Regions from separate parts of the Shewanella sp. Koi 1 genome, predicted to be linked through region 1. Evidence: riboswitches for the same ligand, from Rfam matches in the RefSeq annotation. Region 1 holds a riboswitch; the other holds the start of a gene.
The links. Region 1 has a riboswitch for cobalamin ahead of ACUZ8J_RS04590 (ABC transporter ATP-binding protein). Riboswitches for the same ligand answer to the same signal wherever they lie in the genome.

Region 1 (8,245 bases):
GGCAAGAACATCACTCAACAGAGGAAAATAAACTAACGGGGAAACGGTTCGCTCCCTCACTAAGAATGCGTCGATAACAGTTTGTCTTAGCTGGATTTAAGCACCAGTGGCAGACCCGCCACCACTAAGGTCACATTATCCGCCACCTCGGCAACGGCCTGATTTAACCAACCCGCTTCATCGACAAACTGGCGACTCAATTCGCCCAAGGGCACAATGCCAGAGCCGACCTCATTGCTGATTAAAATCACTACGCCCTCAAGGGTGCTTAAGGTCTGGATAAAATCGGCGCGTTGCTGCCGCCAGTGTTCTAAAGGCTCATGGCGAGAGCGGGCAAAATCCAAGGCAAAGTCCGATTCCGTTGAAGCGGGCTCGGCCTCGGGGCTCTGTGCAAGTAATTGATTGGTTAGCCAAAGCGTTAAACAATCCACCAGAATCACTCGGCCGGGTTTGGCTAAGTGTTCGAGCTTGGCGGTTAATGCCAAGGGTTCTTCGACGAGTTGCCAGTCGATATCATCCTTGGCACGTCCATCCTGATGTAAACGAATGCGACTGCTCATTTCGGCATCGAGCGCCTGTGCAGTCGCCAAATAGCAGGCATCAAATCCGAGGGCGGTATACTGGCGCACTAAGGCTTCGCCGTAGCGGCTCTTACCGCTACGCGCGCCGCCTAGCACTAAATGGATCACAGTATGCTACCCACAACGAGCAGCACGAAGTAACAGACGATTTCGCAGATCTGCTGCGCTGCGCCTAAGGTATCCCCCGTGTAGCCACCGATTTGGCGTCTAAAGATCACCACAATCAAACGACGTAGGCCTATCATCACCAGTAACAACGACAACGCGGCAATGCCCTTAAGCACTAACAGCACTAACACACCGCTGGCGATCAAAATAAACAGTTCATTAATACCTTGATGCTGCGCTAACGGCTTGGATTTACTGGATTCATCGTCGCGCACGTATTTCTCGGTAAAGATAAGGCTGGCGGCAACGACGCGGCTCACAGTGTGGGCGACTATCATCGCCGAGCCTGCAACCACAGGATCATAAAGCGCGAGTTCCACTAATAATTGCCACTTAAGCATCAGCACGAGCATCAAAGCCAAGGCGCCGTAGCTGCCTAGGCGAGAGTCTTTCATGATCCGCAGCTTGTCTTCCGCCGTCCAACCGCCACCGAAACCATCGAAGGTATCGGCTAAACCGTCCTCGTGAAAACCACCCGTGAGCAGCACGCCTGTGACCATCGACAGCAGTACGGACACGCCGGCAGGCAACCAGTTTTGGGTGAGCCAAAACACGATGGCACTGAGTAGCCCCACCAGCAGGCCCACTAATCCAAAGTAACGGCTGGCTTTATTGAGCTTGTCGGCATCGACCTCAACCCATTTGGGCATAGGAATGCGGGTAAAATAGCCCATAGCCACTAAAAACAAATCTATCTCTTTGTGCCAGCTTTCGCGTTCTGACATAAAGCATCCTTAGTGAATTAACACTTGCTGCAAGGTTTAAGATTAAAACGGTTAGCTAAAAGTTATTATTTTAAATAAGACACTTAGCAGGGCACATCATACAACAGCCTCAATCCCGGCATCACTAAAACTCGCCATTTGATTGTAAAAATTTACTGCGGCTTGAATTAACGGCAATGCCAAGGCAGCGCCCGTGCCTTCGCCTAATCTCAGCCCTAAAGATAACAAAGGTTTAGCCTTTAAATGTTCCAACATCCGCTGATGACCTTGCTCCTCGGAGCGGTGGGCAAAAATCAAATAATCCCGCACATGGGCATTAATAGTCACGGCAACCAACGCCGCTGCGGTTGCAATAAAACCATCCACCACGACCAGCATCTTGCGCTCTGCGGCGGCGAGCATGGCCCCCGTCATCTGCACAATTTCAAAGCCGGCCAAACAGGCCAGCACTTGCTTAGGGCCTGTCATCGCACTCTGATGTAACAACAGTGCGAGTTCGATAAGCATCTGTTTACGCTCTAAGGTTTCGGCACTGATCCCCGTGCCACGGCCAACACAGTCGGCCACATCGAGTTGCATGATGGCCGCCATAATCGCCGCAGCGGAAGAGGTGTTACCTATGCCCATCTCGCCAAAGGCGACCAAGTTACAACCCGCTTGATGGTGGCGCTCGATTAACGCCTGCGCCATGGCAAAGCCCTTGTCCACACAGGCTAAACTCATCGCTGGCTCTAAGTGAATTGCGCCAGTGCCGGCGCCAAGGCGTTGGTCGATAATGCCTTCGATACCCTCAACTGGGGTTAAAATACCGCAATCAATCACCTCGAGATTGAAGCCTAATTGGCGACAAAACACATTGATAGCCGCGCCGCCATGGGCAAAATTTTGCACCATTTGCCGCGTGACTTCGCTCGGGGCTATCGACACGCCTTCGGCGGCAATCCCATGATCCCCAGCAAACACCAACATGGTTGGGTTAACTATCTGTAATTGCTGCGGCCCTTGGATGCGGGCAATTTGCAGCGCCAAGGGTTCTAACAACCCCAGAGCGCCCGGCGGCTTAGTCTTCAGATCGATCTTTTGTTGAATAAACTGATCCTGCGCTCGACTCGCAGGCTCGATTTGAAATAACAGGGCAGATTGAGACATTCACGCTCCAGTGGCAATTTAGGCTCCCATGTGGAGCCGCTACTCATAACTTATTGGCTAATACGCTCGCGACTATTCTTTCACAACGATTCGTTCACAACGATTTGTTCGCAAGGATGCGTTCGCAACTACATTCTAGAACAACCACTACGACGCATTCGGCAGCGATTTGCTATACGCACTAAGTACGAATTTGGCTCATTCGAGTTGGGCAATTTCTCTTTCAACAATCACTTATCGAACAATTGCTTATCAAAATCAGCATGCAAATAACTAGTTCGATAGCTTGCGCCGACGCAAAATCAGCAAAAAGAAGAAGCTACCAATCGCGGCGGTGATAATCCCTACGGGTAATTCCTGATTGCCAAGCAAACATCGGGCGAGCACATCAATCCACACCATAAACAGGCCGCCCACCAGCGCCGTCAGTAAGATGGGCTGACGACCGGGGAATAACAAACGTACTGTGTGCGGGATCATCAAGCCGACAAAGCCAATGCCGCCACAGGTCGCCACTAAAATGGCGGTGATAAGCGAGCAGAGCAGCAGCATATTGAGGCGCAGCTTAGGCACATTCACCCCTAAGGTGTGAGCCGTTTCATCCCCCGCTTGCAACGCCATGATTTGGCGCTTCCAACCCAGAATAATTAAAAAGCTCACCAGCACCACTAAGGACGGCAGCACCAACAGCGACCAACTGGCCTTAGCAAAACTGCCAAGGCTCCAAAACAATACCGATGCGGTGGCCTGTGGGCTGGCAAAGTACAGCAGTAAACTGGTTAACGCGCCAAACATAAAGGAGGTTGCCACGCCAGAGAGCAACATCCGCTCTACCTGGCTCTTAAGACCTAACCCAGCTAACGCCAGCACGATTAGCACCGACAGACTGGCACCAATAAAGGCGCCGAAGGGCAAACTAAACCACAAGAGCCCCGCAAAGCCCCCTGCGCCGCTAAAAATCCCCGAATTGGCTATCGCGCCCGCATTGCCAAACAGGCCAGAACCAGTGAACAGCGTCAACATGACCACGGCACCAAACGAAGCGCCGGAGCTAATGCCGAACAGATAAGGATCGGCAAGGGGGTTACGGGTCACGGTTTGCAGCACGCTCCCCGCCAAGGACAGTCCAGCCCCCGCCACAAAGGCAAGTAAAATCCGTGGCAGTCGCAGCTCCATCACAATCCGCTCTGTCATGCTGCTGGTGCTCACGGCCTCATCAGTCATAAACAGGTGACTGAGTTTATTGATAAACACATGCAGCACATCTAAAAAGCTAATGTTTGCCGCGCCAAAACTCGCGGCAGCGATGGGGGTGAGCAGGGCAAAGCCCGCCAAGCCTAAAATCAGCCATTGCTGGCGGGTGAGCGGCGTAAAAATGTGGCTAAAAAAATTCATGGTCACCAATTTGAGTGTGTCTATCATGGCGTGGGTTCAACGCTATGCTTATGCAAGGCCGCGTTAGGCGCCCCGGGGTTATGACAGGCGCAGGCCACAGGAGGTAACGCTTGAGCCGAAACGGGGTGGGAGTCACTCGCTGCGTCCGCAGTATCGCTCTTAGACTTTTGATAACCATAAAAGTAATTAATCAAGGGGTTACCATGCTGTGGATGGGGCGTCACTTGGGCGCATACCCCAAACACTTCGGCAATACGTTCTTCGGTTAACACCTGAGCCGGCGTGCCCATGGCACTCACCTGCCCCTTATCCAGTAGCAGTAAGTGGTCGCACAGGGCGCTGGCTAAATTCAGGTCATGAATCGAGGCGATGACACTGATCCCAAGGCTTCGCACTAGCTCTAAGATTTGAATTTGATAGCGGATATCGAGATGGTTTGTCGGCTCATCTAAAATCAATAACTGCGGCTGCTGCACTATGGCGCGGGCGATCAGGGCGCGCTGCTTCTCACCGCCCGATAATCGATCGTATTGCTGATGCACTTTATGGCTCAGACCGACCTTTTCCAGCGCTTTGGCAATCTTGTCACTGTCTTCGCTGGAATGGCTATCAAACATGCCCTTATGGGGCGTGAGTCCCATGGCAACCAATTGCTCTGTGGTCATATCGAAATATTGCGGCGTATCCTGCTGCACCACCGCCACTTTACAGGCAAACGCCTTTGGCGATAGCTCGCTAATATCTTGCGAAAACAGGCTGATATGCCCTTTAGCAGGGCGAATAAAGCGGTATAAACAGCGCAGTAAACTGGATTTACCCGCGCCATTGGGGCCAATCAGCCCGAGCATTTCCCCCTGCGGCAAGGCAAAGCTTATCTCCGAGAGAATGGTTTTTCCCTCAATCGCCCAGCTCAATTGGCTGACCTTAAGGGCCATATTGGCGGAAGTCGCTGCGGGCGCTAAGGGCGCAAGGCTCGATGTGGAATGCATCACTAACGATTGCTCCCACATGGATATTGATTGGTGTTATTTGTGCCAGCAGCCGCTTGGGCCAACAGGGCGAAACTCATTAATGTCATCTTCTGCTCCCTCGAGTTACCCGCTCGAGAACTAAGGCTGCACGCAGCGAAAACAGAAATAGGCAGGTATCCTGACTCGTAGGTAAGAAGCAAAATGCTTCGACTACTCACAGTTGCGGGTACAGTTCGGGCTACTGACGGGCAGCTCCCCGATTCCCTATTATGTTTGGGTTATCCGGCGCGCTTAAATACTGTTGCCTTTAAGCAATAGCACTCAATCGCACAAAATTCCTAACACCTATTTCTGCGACCTTTGAGCTTAACGTACTGGGTTCGTTATCTGGCTCAAACGTCAGGGAAAAGCATTATCCTATATCTTGCTCATTAGGCAATGCTGTTTAAATCAGAAAATTTTCATCATAGCGATGGCAGATGCGTTTAAGCTACTCACAGTGGCCCGAGGGCCAGTCTAAACGCCAGTATCTTTTACCTTGCTCATCCTCGAGGACATTAATCGTCACCACCGCCGCCACGGGTAAGGCGAGCTGACTGTAAAAACCTAAGGTTTTCACCGCCCCCAGCGCCCTTGACATCAAATGGCGAATAACCCCGCCGTGGGTCACTACCCAGATATTGGCCGCGGGTGCATTGGCATTAAACTCCCCATGGGCCTGTTCATCATCCATCGCCAGCAGGGCAAACTCTTTATCGAGGATTTGTTCTATCGCCCCATCGACTCGGGCTTCGAAACTTGCCATGGCTTCGCCATTGGGCGGCGTCACCTCCCAGGGATTCTGCCAATAGGCCGCCATCCGCTCGCCGTCGCGTTGATATAAGTCATCGAGCAGGCAACCATCCCAATCGCCGAAGGCTATTTCCTGTAACGCCTCCAGCAGATTGACCTTAAGCGGCAAAGACGCGGGCGCATCTAAACTCCTGCCCACGGATGCACTCGAATGCAGCTCAGCCGCAAAGGCCTTGGCAAACTCGGCGCAGCGCCTTGAGGTCGAGCTATAAATACCGTGGCACACAGTCGCCTGCGCCTCCACCGCCGCCGACATCTGCCGCCAGCCTTTGTCGCTCAGTGGCACATCGACTCGGCCACGTAAAATCGCCCCGCCCTCGCATTCTCCATGGCGTAACAGTAATAACCTGAGCTGCTTCATCTGATCTTTCCTTTTATCGTTTTTATCTGGGTTATCTCGCCTATGCTATACCAACTTTAACCTTGCCCTGACAATCCGATGTCGCGTATTATGGACGTCTATACGTATAAATGTCCAAAACATAACGAACGACATTCAATAATAAAATGCAATTTGTCACCCGATTGCGTACTTTGGACTCAACTTAGCTGTAGTAAAGGTAATCATTTTATGGCGATATCTCTCCATCGAGCCAGCCAAACACTGGCAGACATTCGCAACCAGTTGTCAAAGCGCATTCTGATTTTAGACGGCGCCATGGGCACTATGATCCAAGGCTACAAGCTGGAAGAAGCCGATTACCGTGGCGAGCGTTTCAAGGATTGGCATACCGACGTTAAGGGCAATAACGATCTTTTAGTGCTCACGCAGCCAGATATCATCAAACAAATTCACATCGACTACCTTAAAGCCGGTGCGGATATTATTGAAACCAATACCTTTAACGCCACCACTATCGCCATGGCCGACTACGATATGCAGTCGCTGTCCGCCGAAATTAACCGCGAAGGTGCGCGCCTCGCCCGTGAGGCCTGTGATGAAATCGAGCAAGCCACGGGTAAGCCACGTTATGTCGCCGGTGTGTTAGGGCCCACTAACCGCACTTGCTCTATCAGCCCCGATGTTAACGATCCAGGCTTTCGCAATATCCATTTCGATGAGTTAGTGACCGCTTACTGCGAATCGACCCGCGCCCTGATAGAAGGCGGCGCCGATATCATTATGGTTGAGACCATTTTCGATACCTTAAACGCTAAGGCCGCCTTATTTGCCATCGAAACCGTGTTCGATGAACTCTTTGGACCAAATTCACCAGTGCGTTTGCCAGTTATGATCTCCGGCACCATTACCGATGCCTCGGGCCGAACCCTGACCGGACAAACCACCGAAGCCTTTTATAACTCCCTTCGCCATATCAAGCCCTTATCCATCGGCCTTAACTGTGCCCTCGGCCCTAAGGAGCTGCGCACCTACGTCGAAGAATTATCTCGCATCGCCGAATGTTATGTGTCGGCGCACCCTAACGCGGGTCTACCAAACGAGTTTGGCGGTTACGATGAAACCCCAGAGGATATGGCGAGCGTTATCCAAGAATGGGCCCGTGAAGGCATGCTCAACATTATCGGCGGCTGCTGTGGTAGCACGCCCGAGCATATTAAGGTCATTCGCGAAGCTGTAGAGCCCTTTGCCCCACGGCTATTACCCGAGATCCCCGTCGCCTGCCGTCTATCGGGTTTGGAACCGCTCACTATCGACGCCCAAACCCTATTTGTGAACGTGGGTGAACGTACCAACGTCACAGGCTCGGCCAAGTTTTTAAAACTGATCAAAGAAGGTAAGTTCGAGCAGGCGCTCGATGTCGCCCGTGAACAGGTAGAAAGCGGCGCGCAGATCATCGACATCAACATGGACGAAGGCATGCTCGATGGCGTCGAGGTGATGCATAAGTTCTTAAATCTTATCGCCTCTGAGCCGGATATCAGCCGGGTGCCGATTATGATCGACTCCTCTAAGTGGGAGGTGATTGAAGCGGGCCTCAAATGTATTCAAGGCAAGGGAATTGTGAACTCTATCTCCTTGAAGGAAGGCGAAGAGAAGTTTATCGAGCAGGCAACCCTAGTAAAACGCTACGGCGCCGCGGCCATTATTATGGCGTTCGACGAGCAAGGTCAGGCCGACACTAAGGCGCGCAAAGTCGAGATCTGTACCCGCGCCTACCGCGTGCTAGTCGATAAGGTCGGCTTTCCGCCCGAAGACATTATCTTCGACCAAAAATATCTTCGCCATTGCCACGGGTATCAATGAGCACGATAACTATGCCGTCGATTTTATTGAAGCCATTAAAGAGATTAAGGCCACCCTGCCCCACGCGATGATTTCCGGCGGGGTGTCGAACGTGTCGTTCTCCTTCCGCGGTAACAACCCAGTGCGTGAGGCGATTCACGCGGTATTCCTGTACCACGCGATTAAAGTCGGCATGGACATGGGTATCGTCAACGCGGG
Region 2 (8,245 bases), 240 kb from region 1:
ATAATTTGTGCCTGATGGGTTACATCGAGGCCGCACATGGTAATGGGAATGCCGGATTTAAAGACGATATCGGCCGCCTCGGGGTCGACAAAAATATTAAACTCGGCGGCGGGCGTCCAGTTACCCACACCCGCAGCGCCGCCCATTAATACAATGCGCTCAATCTTGGCGTGCAATTCGCCGTGGCTGGCGAGTAGCAGCGCGATATTGGTGAGCGGCCCCGTTGGCACCAAGGTTACTGGCTTATCGCTTTGGCGGATTTTCTCGGCCATCAACTCGACCGCATTTACGGCTTGAGGTTGAAAACTCGGAGCAGGTAGAGCTGGACCATCGAGTCCCGTTTCACCATGGACGTTGTCGGCAATCATCAATTCACGACTTAAGGGTTTAACCGCGCCGCCCGCGACTGGAATATCGCTGCGATTGAGCAGGGTTAAGATCCGCAGGGCATTATTGAGGGTTTTATCTGGGGTTTGGTTGCCGGCGCTGGTGGTCACGGCCAGTGGATTTAGCTCGGGATGGGCGAGGGCTAAAATGAGTGCGATGGCATCGTCATGGCCGGGATCGCAATCCAAAATAATTGGGCGACTCATACTGTTACTCCTTTAAACAGCGGGAATGGAGGCTAAGAATAGCACGCCCACGTTTGCAGGCTAGGATGTGGCCGAGTCTTTAAGGCAAACTGTGAGCTTTTTCTGATTTCTATCAATAAGCTGCTACAATAGCGCCCCGCTTTAGGCAGAATCAAGTTCTCTTATGCCTTACCGATCATGGAATGATAAGGAAGTTCTGGCGTGTTGATGAATCGCAGTCAATTAACCTCGGGTGCACCCGCACGTTTTTGGGGTTGGTTAGAAATACTCTTGACCAGTGTCCCTCTCTTTTTGGCTGGTGTTGCCGCGCTGTTTCTCTGGGAGGGGGCGCAAAAGTGGTTTCTGGTCAATCAGTTACTAGAGCGTGGCGATGTAGCCATAGGTCGAGTGGTTGAGACGGCCTATCGTAGTGAGCGCAGTTCGACGGGCGTATATAACCAAAGATTGATTTGCTTGGTTGAGTATCGCACCGCAGAGGGCAACCTCGTTCGCCAATGGGAGCTCGATGGCGTGAATTGCCAAGCGACCTATCAATTACGGCCGCCGCAGGGCGACACTCCTGGCGCATTAGTGCCCAACTACGGGCAAAGTTTTGTGCATTATCTTCCCGAGGCGCCAACACGGGCGAGCGCCGATCTTGAGTTAACCCGCGATCGCGCCAAACTGGACTTCGGCTTTGGCATCGCAGGCATATTAGGCTGTTTGCTTGTCGGTTATTTCTGTTTGACGCTATTAAGGATCCGCTGGGCCGAGTTCCGTTATGTGCCAATACTCAAGCGCTTAGGACAGCAACAGGATTACACTGGGATTATCCGTTTGCTTGAAACCTATCGGCAGCATCCCGCCGCGAATATTTTGGTCTGGGAAGCGGCTGAACATTTAGGCCATTCCCCCGAGCACTATCCGCGTTTGGTCGATTTATTCGAGCAAATGCAAACCTCACCGAGCAAAAAAAAGCTGGAATCGGTAGATGAATCTATTGTGATGATAAGCTTTTATCGTTTGAGTTCATTAGGATTTCACGACTTAGCGCTGGCGATGCTCGCCCGTAGTAAACAGGCATTGTCAGCTAAAACCTTAGCCAGCTTTGTGTTGATGACGCGCACTAAGCAGTTGCCTTTTGCATTGGAATTAACCGCAGAAAAGTTAGCGGCATTGAAGGCACTGTGTGAGGCCAAAGTACTAAGGTTCGGCTTGGCGGATGAAAAGCAATGCTCCGTCGATTTTGCGGTGCACCTCGATTATTTACTCTGCTTGGTGACATTAGTGCTCGACAATACCGCACTGAACCGCCAAGCGGTGCAGGCTATCGGCCCAGTTCAACGGCTGCTCTTAACAGCCTTAGTACAGGCGAAGGCGTTCGACACCCTAAGCCAAAACAGTGCGCAGGCGCTGGATAAACAAATTCAAGTTCTCCTAACCCGTATCGATTCGCGTCAGGGCTTTGAATACCAACTCAAACCGTTACTCGAGTCGATATCAGCCAAATTAGCACAACCCAATCAGCAACCCGCGTTGTCAGTAACCAAAGTTTCAGCAACCAAAGTTTCAGCAAATACAGGGAAATAAGTAATGCAGTCTTATCCTATCTCACGCCCCTTGGCACTGGTGGCCGCCTTAGTGGCGTTACAATTAACCGCCTGTAGCCAACCTAAACCCGTAGCCGTAGTCGAAAATGAAAAGGAATCCTTGCTGCAATTTGATAACGGCAAGCTTATCCAGTTTCAGGAAAAGGCGAATCCGAATTATCGCCATATTCCCTGCGATTTACCCGCAGTCGAGACTGTGGTGACCAACAGTACGGCCTTCGCCGCATTAACTCAGTCGGGTGAGGTGATCACTTGGGGTGACAGTTTTGCCGGTGGCGATAGCCGTGAAGTGACAGAACAACTTAAGCAAGTGAAGCAAATTGTCCCGGTTAAAGATGGGTTTGCTGCGCTGCGACAAGATGGCACTGTGGTCTATTGGGGCAATGCGGGGAAATTAAGTCTGGACAAGGCATTGCAAGCGCGCATGACCAATATCACTAAGCTCTTCGCCAACCGAGAAGCCCTAGCCGCGCTCGATGCCAATGGTAAGGTACATACTTGGGGCTATGGGCCTTACGGCGGCAATAGTTTGCAGGTGCAAAATGACTTAGTCGATGTGGTCGATATCTTTGCTAAAGGGCGCAGTTTTATTGCCCTGAAAAAAGACGCCAGCGCTGTAGTGTGGGGTGAGGTTGAAAGTTCGACCAATATGAAGAAGTTGCAGTCGCAGCTGACGGATATTAAACATATCGAATATTTTCAAAACACCTATGCCGCTTTGAAAAAAGATGGCTCAGTGGTGAGTTGGGGCTGGCGCAGTGATGCTTATCCGATCCGCAGTGCCCTTGAGGATGTGGCGAGTCTCACGGCAAACAGTTGCGCGTTTGCGGTGTTAAGTCCAACGGGGGATGCCCATTTCTGGGGCGATGGCATTAACTGTGGCGTCGATTGGATCAAGAAAACCGATATCACAGGCGTGAAGGAGATTATCAGCGTCGGCCCGGGATTCTTGCTACTGCGTGACAATGCTACGCCGCAAATTCTCGCCGACGATACGGATTACGCCTATCTGTTTGGCTTTCATCATGCTCAAGCGATCCTCGACAAATATTGGCAGCAAGGCAGCAAAATTACCCTAGGTAAGTCCTCCTTTGCCTTTACGCGCCCCGACGGCAAAGTGGTACCCGTCGGTTATCGGGCAGACCTTAAAAATGTCGAGCAACTGATTGAGCGCATTCCACGCCTCACTTGGCTAGCACCGGCAAATGATGGTTTTGTGGGGATCAGTGAAAAGGGAGAATGGGTCTCTTGGTCGATGAATCTCGGAATGTTTGATAAACCGTCGGTACAACCTGCCGATTCCTTGGTGGTTAAGCCGCTGGAATTCACCCCCGCTGCCCAATGTGAGACCCCAGAGCAACGGCAGGCGATTTTGAGTCAGGCAAGGCCGCAGCGGAAAATCAATTGGTCATTTGACTAACTCATTGTAGGGCATTTCTCTGCTGGTGAAAGTTCATTCACCAGCTTTTTAAATCCATCATCGACCCTATCTTTGGCTGCTATTTGCTGTTTTACAGTTGTTGTGACTGTATAAGTATCATTTTGTTTAGCTTTTTAACTGTTATCTTATTTACATCTTCGCTAGAATGCTGGATGTTTTCTATGCAATTTCATATGTCGTATTAACCCATAACAATGCGATACAAGGATGATAATAATGAAATGTATACCCCATATGCAGATGAGGTTATGGCAGGGCGCGAGCGTATTAATGCTGTGCAGCCTAATCGGCTCTGAATCCGTCGAGGCGAAATTGGATATGCCTCGCAGCGTAAGTGGCGCGTCGCATACCCATGTGTTGCCTGTCTTTAGTCAGCAATTAGGATTTAATCTGCCAAAGGGTTGGCGTCAAGCCTACCATGAGGAACGTGCGGGTATGTTTATGGCGGAATTTGTGCCGGAGCAGGAGGCGCTCAATCAATGGAGTGCGCTGTTTTGTGTGCAAGGCTTTAAGGACATGGCCGAAAGCGTGAGCCCCGAGCAGTTTTTAGATGCGATGGCTGAAACTTACCAAGCCGCCTGTGACGGTGAAGTAGTGTATCAAAAGCTAGGGGATACCCAAGTAGACGGTCACGAAGGTTTTCAAGCTATTCTCGGTTGTACCACAATGCCGAATGTCCATAGCGCGACTCAGTTTAATCCCAGTGCTTTTACCTCTCATCCCCAGGGCGAAATTGGTTACTATACCGTGGTAAGTGGTAACAAAGACTTGTATTTACTGCATAAATCGATGCGTGGCGATGTGTTTTCTGCCGACAAACCTCCCTTGCAGGCGGCCAACAGTGCTGACTTTATTTCTGGCTTAGCGCCCTATTCATTAAAGTAGTTGTCAGTCGAGAGACGGATGAGCATGGACTTTCATCCGTATAGACGTCTATAATGCGCGCGCTCAGGCTTGATATGCCACGAGCCTTATTGGGCGTTAACTGGTTTTTCGCCCTCTGAACCTATTTTTAGTCAACCTTCTGTGGTGCTTGCGATGCATTCGTCGCGAGATAATCGGGAAGCCAGTGAAATTCTGGCACTGCCCCCGCAACGGTAAAAGGTGAGAGACGACCGCATTCGCTAGGTAGCTCAAGGTGAGCCAGAGAATCGAGTGTGCAAAGGTCTGTTTCGCGTTAGTCCTTCTATTGCTTGGATTAACATAGCCTAAGTCCGGAGACCGGCCCTAAAGGTGTTTTTGAGATTTCGGTGGGCAGATCTCAAAATGCGATAGTGACTGTCAGTATTTGTTACTGAATCAACGGTATCGTGGCGCCAATGCCCCGTTTTCCTTGCAGGAGTTAAAGGTAAAATGGGAACACATCCAACTAAAATCGCGCTGCTGATCGGCAGCCTTTGCAGCTTTTCTGTTATCGCCCCCGCCGTGGCGGCCGATGATGCCAGCGTCGCCAAAGTCGATGAGCATATCGTCGTAATTGGCCGTTCAGACAAGACCCCCTTAAATATTGCCGCCAATGTGAATGTGATTGATGCCGCTGCGATTGAGCAGAGTGGCGCAACCAGCTTGACCGAAGTGTTACGTGGTCAAAGTGGTATTCAGCTGTCCGACAATAACATTGGTACTAGCTTCGCGATGCGCGGCTTTAGCGCCAGCACCGCCGTTAACAACACGCTGATTTTGCTCGATGGTCGTCGCTTAAATAACATCGATATCGCAGCCCCTAGCCTGAATGCCATTCCACTCAATTTAATTGAGCGCGTGGAGATTTTATCGGGCAGCGCGGGCGTGCTCTATGGCGATCAAGCTGTCGGCGGGGTGATTAACATTGTGACTAAGTCGCCAGAGAATACGGGCGGCAGCGTGCAATTATCCGGCGGCAGCTTTAATACCTACGAAGGTCGCGGCGATGTGTCGGGCGCCATCAATAAAGATTGGCACTATTTCCTGACCGGTAGCTACAACCAAGGCGATAACTATCGCAAGCACAATGCCAATGAAACGGGCTCTATCCTTGGCCGTATTCAATATAAAACCGCCACAGATTCTTTCTTTGTTGAAACCAGCTATTACGATGATGACCGCGAAAACCCAGGGGCGTTGACCCCTGAGCAGTTCAAAGAAAACCCACGCCAGTCTTTCAATTCCAATCAATATGTCCATGAAATGACCACAGCGGCGCGCAGCGGTTATCAGCATCAGCTTAACCAAAACTGGGCATTGGCGGCGGATCTGGATTACAGCGATACCTTAGTCAGTTCGCTCAATTGGGGTCAGAGCCATAATACTCGCTCACTGCTGATGTTTAGCCCTAAAGCGCTAGCCACCTACAGCACTCGTCAAGGTGAGCTAAACCTAGTCACTGGTTTAGACATCAGCCGCGGTAAGGCCGAGTTTGACTCTATGGCGCGCAGCAACGTGCAGGAAATGCAAAGTGCTTACCTGCAAGCCACTGTGCCATTAAGCCACACCTTAAGCTATGTAGTGGGCGGCCGTTATGCGCGGGTGACCGACGATCTGGTCGATGGCAATGTGTATCCAAACGGCATCGATTTAGATGAAGATGCGACCGCATTCGAGTTCGGTTTAAATTACCGTCCGAGCGCCGAGCACAGATTCTATCTACGTGGCGATGAAAACTTCCGCTTTGCTAAGGTCGATGAGCAAGCTTACACCCCGAAAGATGTCTATGGCTTAAAGCCACAGACAGGCCGTTCCTATGAGGCGGGTTGGGATTGGACTGTGGCCAGCCAAAGCCTACGCGTTAGCCTATATCGCCTCGATTTAGAAGATGAAATTGTCTTCGACCCAAGTGCTGAAAAACCTGTTGGCGGCAGCTTCCAAGGTGCCAACGTCAATGCCGATGCATCACGCCGCTATGGCGCGAGTGCCGATTGGGATTGGCAGGTTACTCAAGCCCTCACCTTAGGCTTGGAATATAACTATATTGATGCCGAATTTACCGACGGGGTGAATGATGGCAAGCAATTGTCTTGGGTGGCTGAGCATACGGGACGCGGTTATGTCAGCATGGATTTTGCCGAGCATTTCCAAGTGTTTGCTGAGGCAATTTACACGGGCGATCGTTTTATTGAAGGCGATAACGGCAACGAAGGCGATAAATTATCTAGCTATGTTTTAGGTAATCTAGCCCTTAACTATACCCGTGATGCTTGGTTAGCGAGCCTGCGTATCGATAACCTGTTTGATAAAGAGTATGTTAGCTCGGGTTACTACGGTGGCATTTGGGGTGATAGCTATTACTCAGGCCGAGGCCGTGATATTCGCTTGACTGTGGGTTACCGCTTCTAAGTTTGAAATTAATGCTTAACCGAATAAAGCCAGACTCAGTCTGGCTTTATTATTTCTGTTGTTTGGCTATGCGCAGAGAAAAATCCATTTTCTCGGTGTATTCTTTATAAGTTCAGCCTATTTTGAGATGGCCTAAGTCGTTGCTTGTGCTATAGATCACTTCATCTAAAGCATAGTCACAATTATTCTGCGACTTAGGGCTGAAATTCTCAGTAGTTTGGGTATGATGTGAGCGGTATTCGAATCATCTTATAGCTAATTAACAGGTGTAAAGTGTCTTATGACAGATCTTGAGCAACAGGTTTTTACTCAAGTGAGAGCCATCATAGCGAATGAAGAGCAAGTGATCGGTCGCCGTGGGATCTTAATTCCACTCAAAAAAGCGATCCTTGCCGAAGGCGACATTCGTAATGTGATCGATATTATTTCGAGCGATCCCGCATTAGCTGCCCACATGTTGATGCGCAGTAATTCGGCGCAGGCTTCAGGTGTAGTAAATCCTAAATCTCGCTCCTTAAAAGACGCCCTAATCCGTTTAGGCCAGGTCAATATTTATCGTTATGCCTTCACCTTCTATTTGAAAGAACGCCTCGATGAATTACCCCAACCCTATAAGAAGTTGGTACAAGGTTATTGGAAACTCACGGAAAATATCGCTACCGATGCGGTCGACAGCCTAGTCGATATGCCGGATGTCGATGTCGACCCCGATGAAGTACAAACCTTGGCGCTGTTTAGTGTGTTCGGGCAAATCATTGCCCTAACGGCCTTTGCTTACTTAAATGCCAGCTCTGAGCAATCTTTCCCGTTAAGCGTGATTAAGTCATTGATTGATAATCAGCAGCAGACCTTAACCATCGAAGCCTTTGAGGCCTTAGATCTCGATCAGGATCTGCGCCAAGAGTTTATGATCGCCCATAATCTGCGCCAGACCCGCAATCAAAATTCTCCCGGGTTAATCCTGCGCCGCGTGCTCTCGATGCGCGGCATGTTACTCAACCCGCTCTAAGCACTGCTCATAAAAAAGCCTGCAATTGCAGGCTTTTTTATGCTGTTTTTACGGTACTAATTGGATTTTTGCTGACGCGCTAAACCTTCGCTTGCTACCAGTTGCAGCCAGTTTTGCACTAAGGCCGAGTTCGCGCTGTGGCGGCGATAGGCCCCAAATAGTGGGCGCTTTAAGCCTTCTTGGCCGAGTTTGACTGAAGCTAAACTCAAGCCATGTCCCTCATTGATTGACCAGTTGGGTAGGGCGGCGATACCGTCCTTACAGGCGATGCGTTGCAATAACATCATGGTCAAATCGCAGG

Region 2: another riboswitch for cobalamin. It lies ahead of ACUZ8J_RS03655 (TonB-dependent receptor); the one in region 1 lies ahead of ACUZ8J_RS04590 (ABC transporter ATP-binding protein).

The regions. Positions count from the first base shown of each region.
Region 1 covers NZ_JBREJM010000001.1:1,035,261-1,043,505, reverse strand. Annotated here, with positions in the region: gene cobU (bifunctional adenosylcobinamide kinase/adenosylcobinamide-phosphate guanylyltransferase) at 87-689, opposite strand; gene ACUZ8J_RS04605 (adenosylcobinamide-GDP ribazoletransferase) at 686-1,474, opposite strand; gene cobT (nicotinate-nucleotide--dimethylbenzimidazole phosphoribosyltransferase) at 1,571-2,623, opposite strand; gene ACUZ8J_RS04595 (FecCD family ABC transporter permease) at 2,897-4,045, opposite strand; gene ACUZ8J_RS04590 (ABC transporter ATP-binding protein) at 4,042-5,007, opposite strand; cobalamin riboswitch at 5,141-5,299, opposite strand; gene ACUZ8J_RS04585 (histidine phosphatase family protein) at 5,480-6,202, opposite strand; partial or broken gene metH (methionine synthase) at 6,413-8,245, shown strand, end outside.
Region 2 covers NZ_JBREJM010000001.1:800,074-808,318, forward strand. Annotated here, with positions in the region: gene rihA (pyrimidine-specific ribonucleoside hydrolase RihA) at 1-593, opposite strand, end outside; gene ACUZ8J_RS03640 (hypothetical protein) at 801-2,162, shown strand; gene ACUZ8J_RS03645 (hypothetical protein) at 2,166-3,602, shown strand; gene ACUZ8J_RS03650 (hypothetical protein) at 3,840-4,508, shown strand; cobalamin riboswitch at 4,634-4,867, shown strand; gene ACUZ8J_RS03655 (TonB-dependent receptor) at 4,977-6,935, shown strand; gene ACUZ8J_RS03660 (HDOD domain-containing protein) at 7,216-7,944, shown strand; gene ACUZ8J_RS03665 (LysR family transcriptional regulator) at 8,001-8,245, opposite strand, start outside.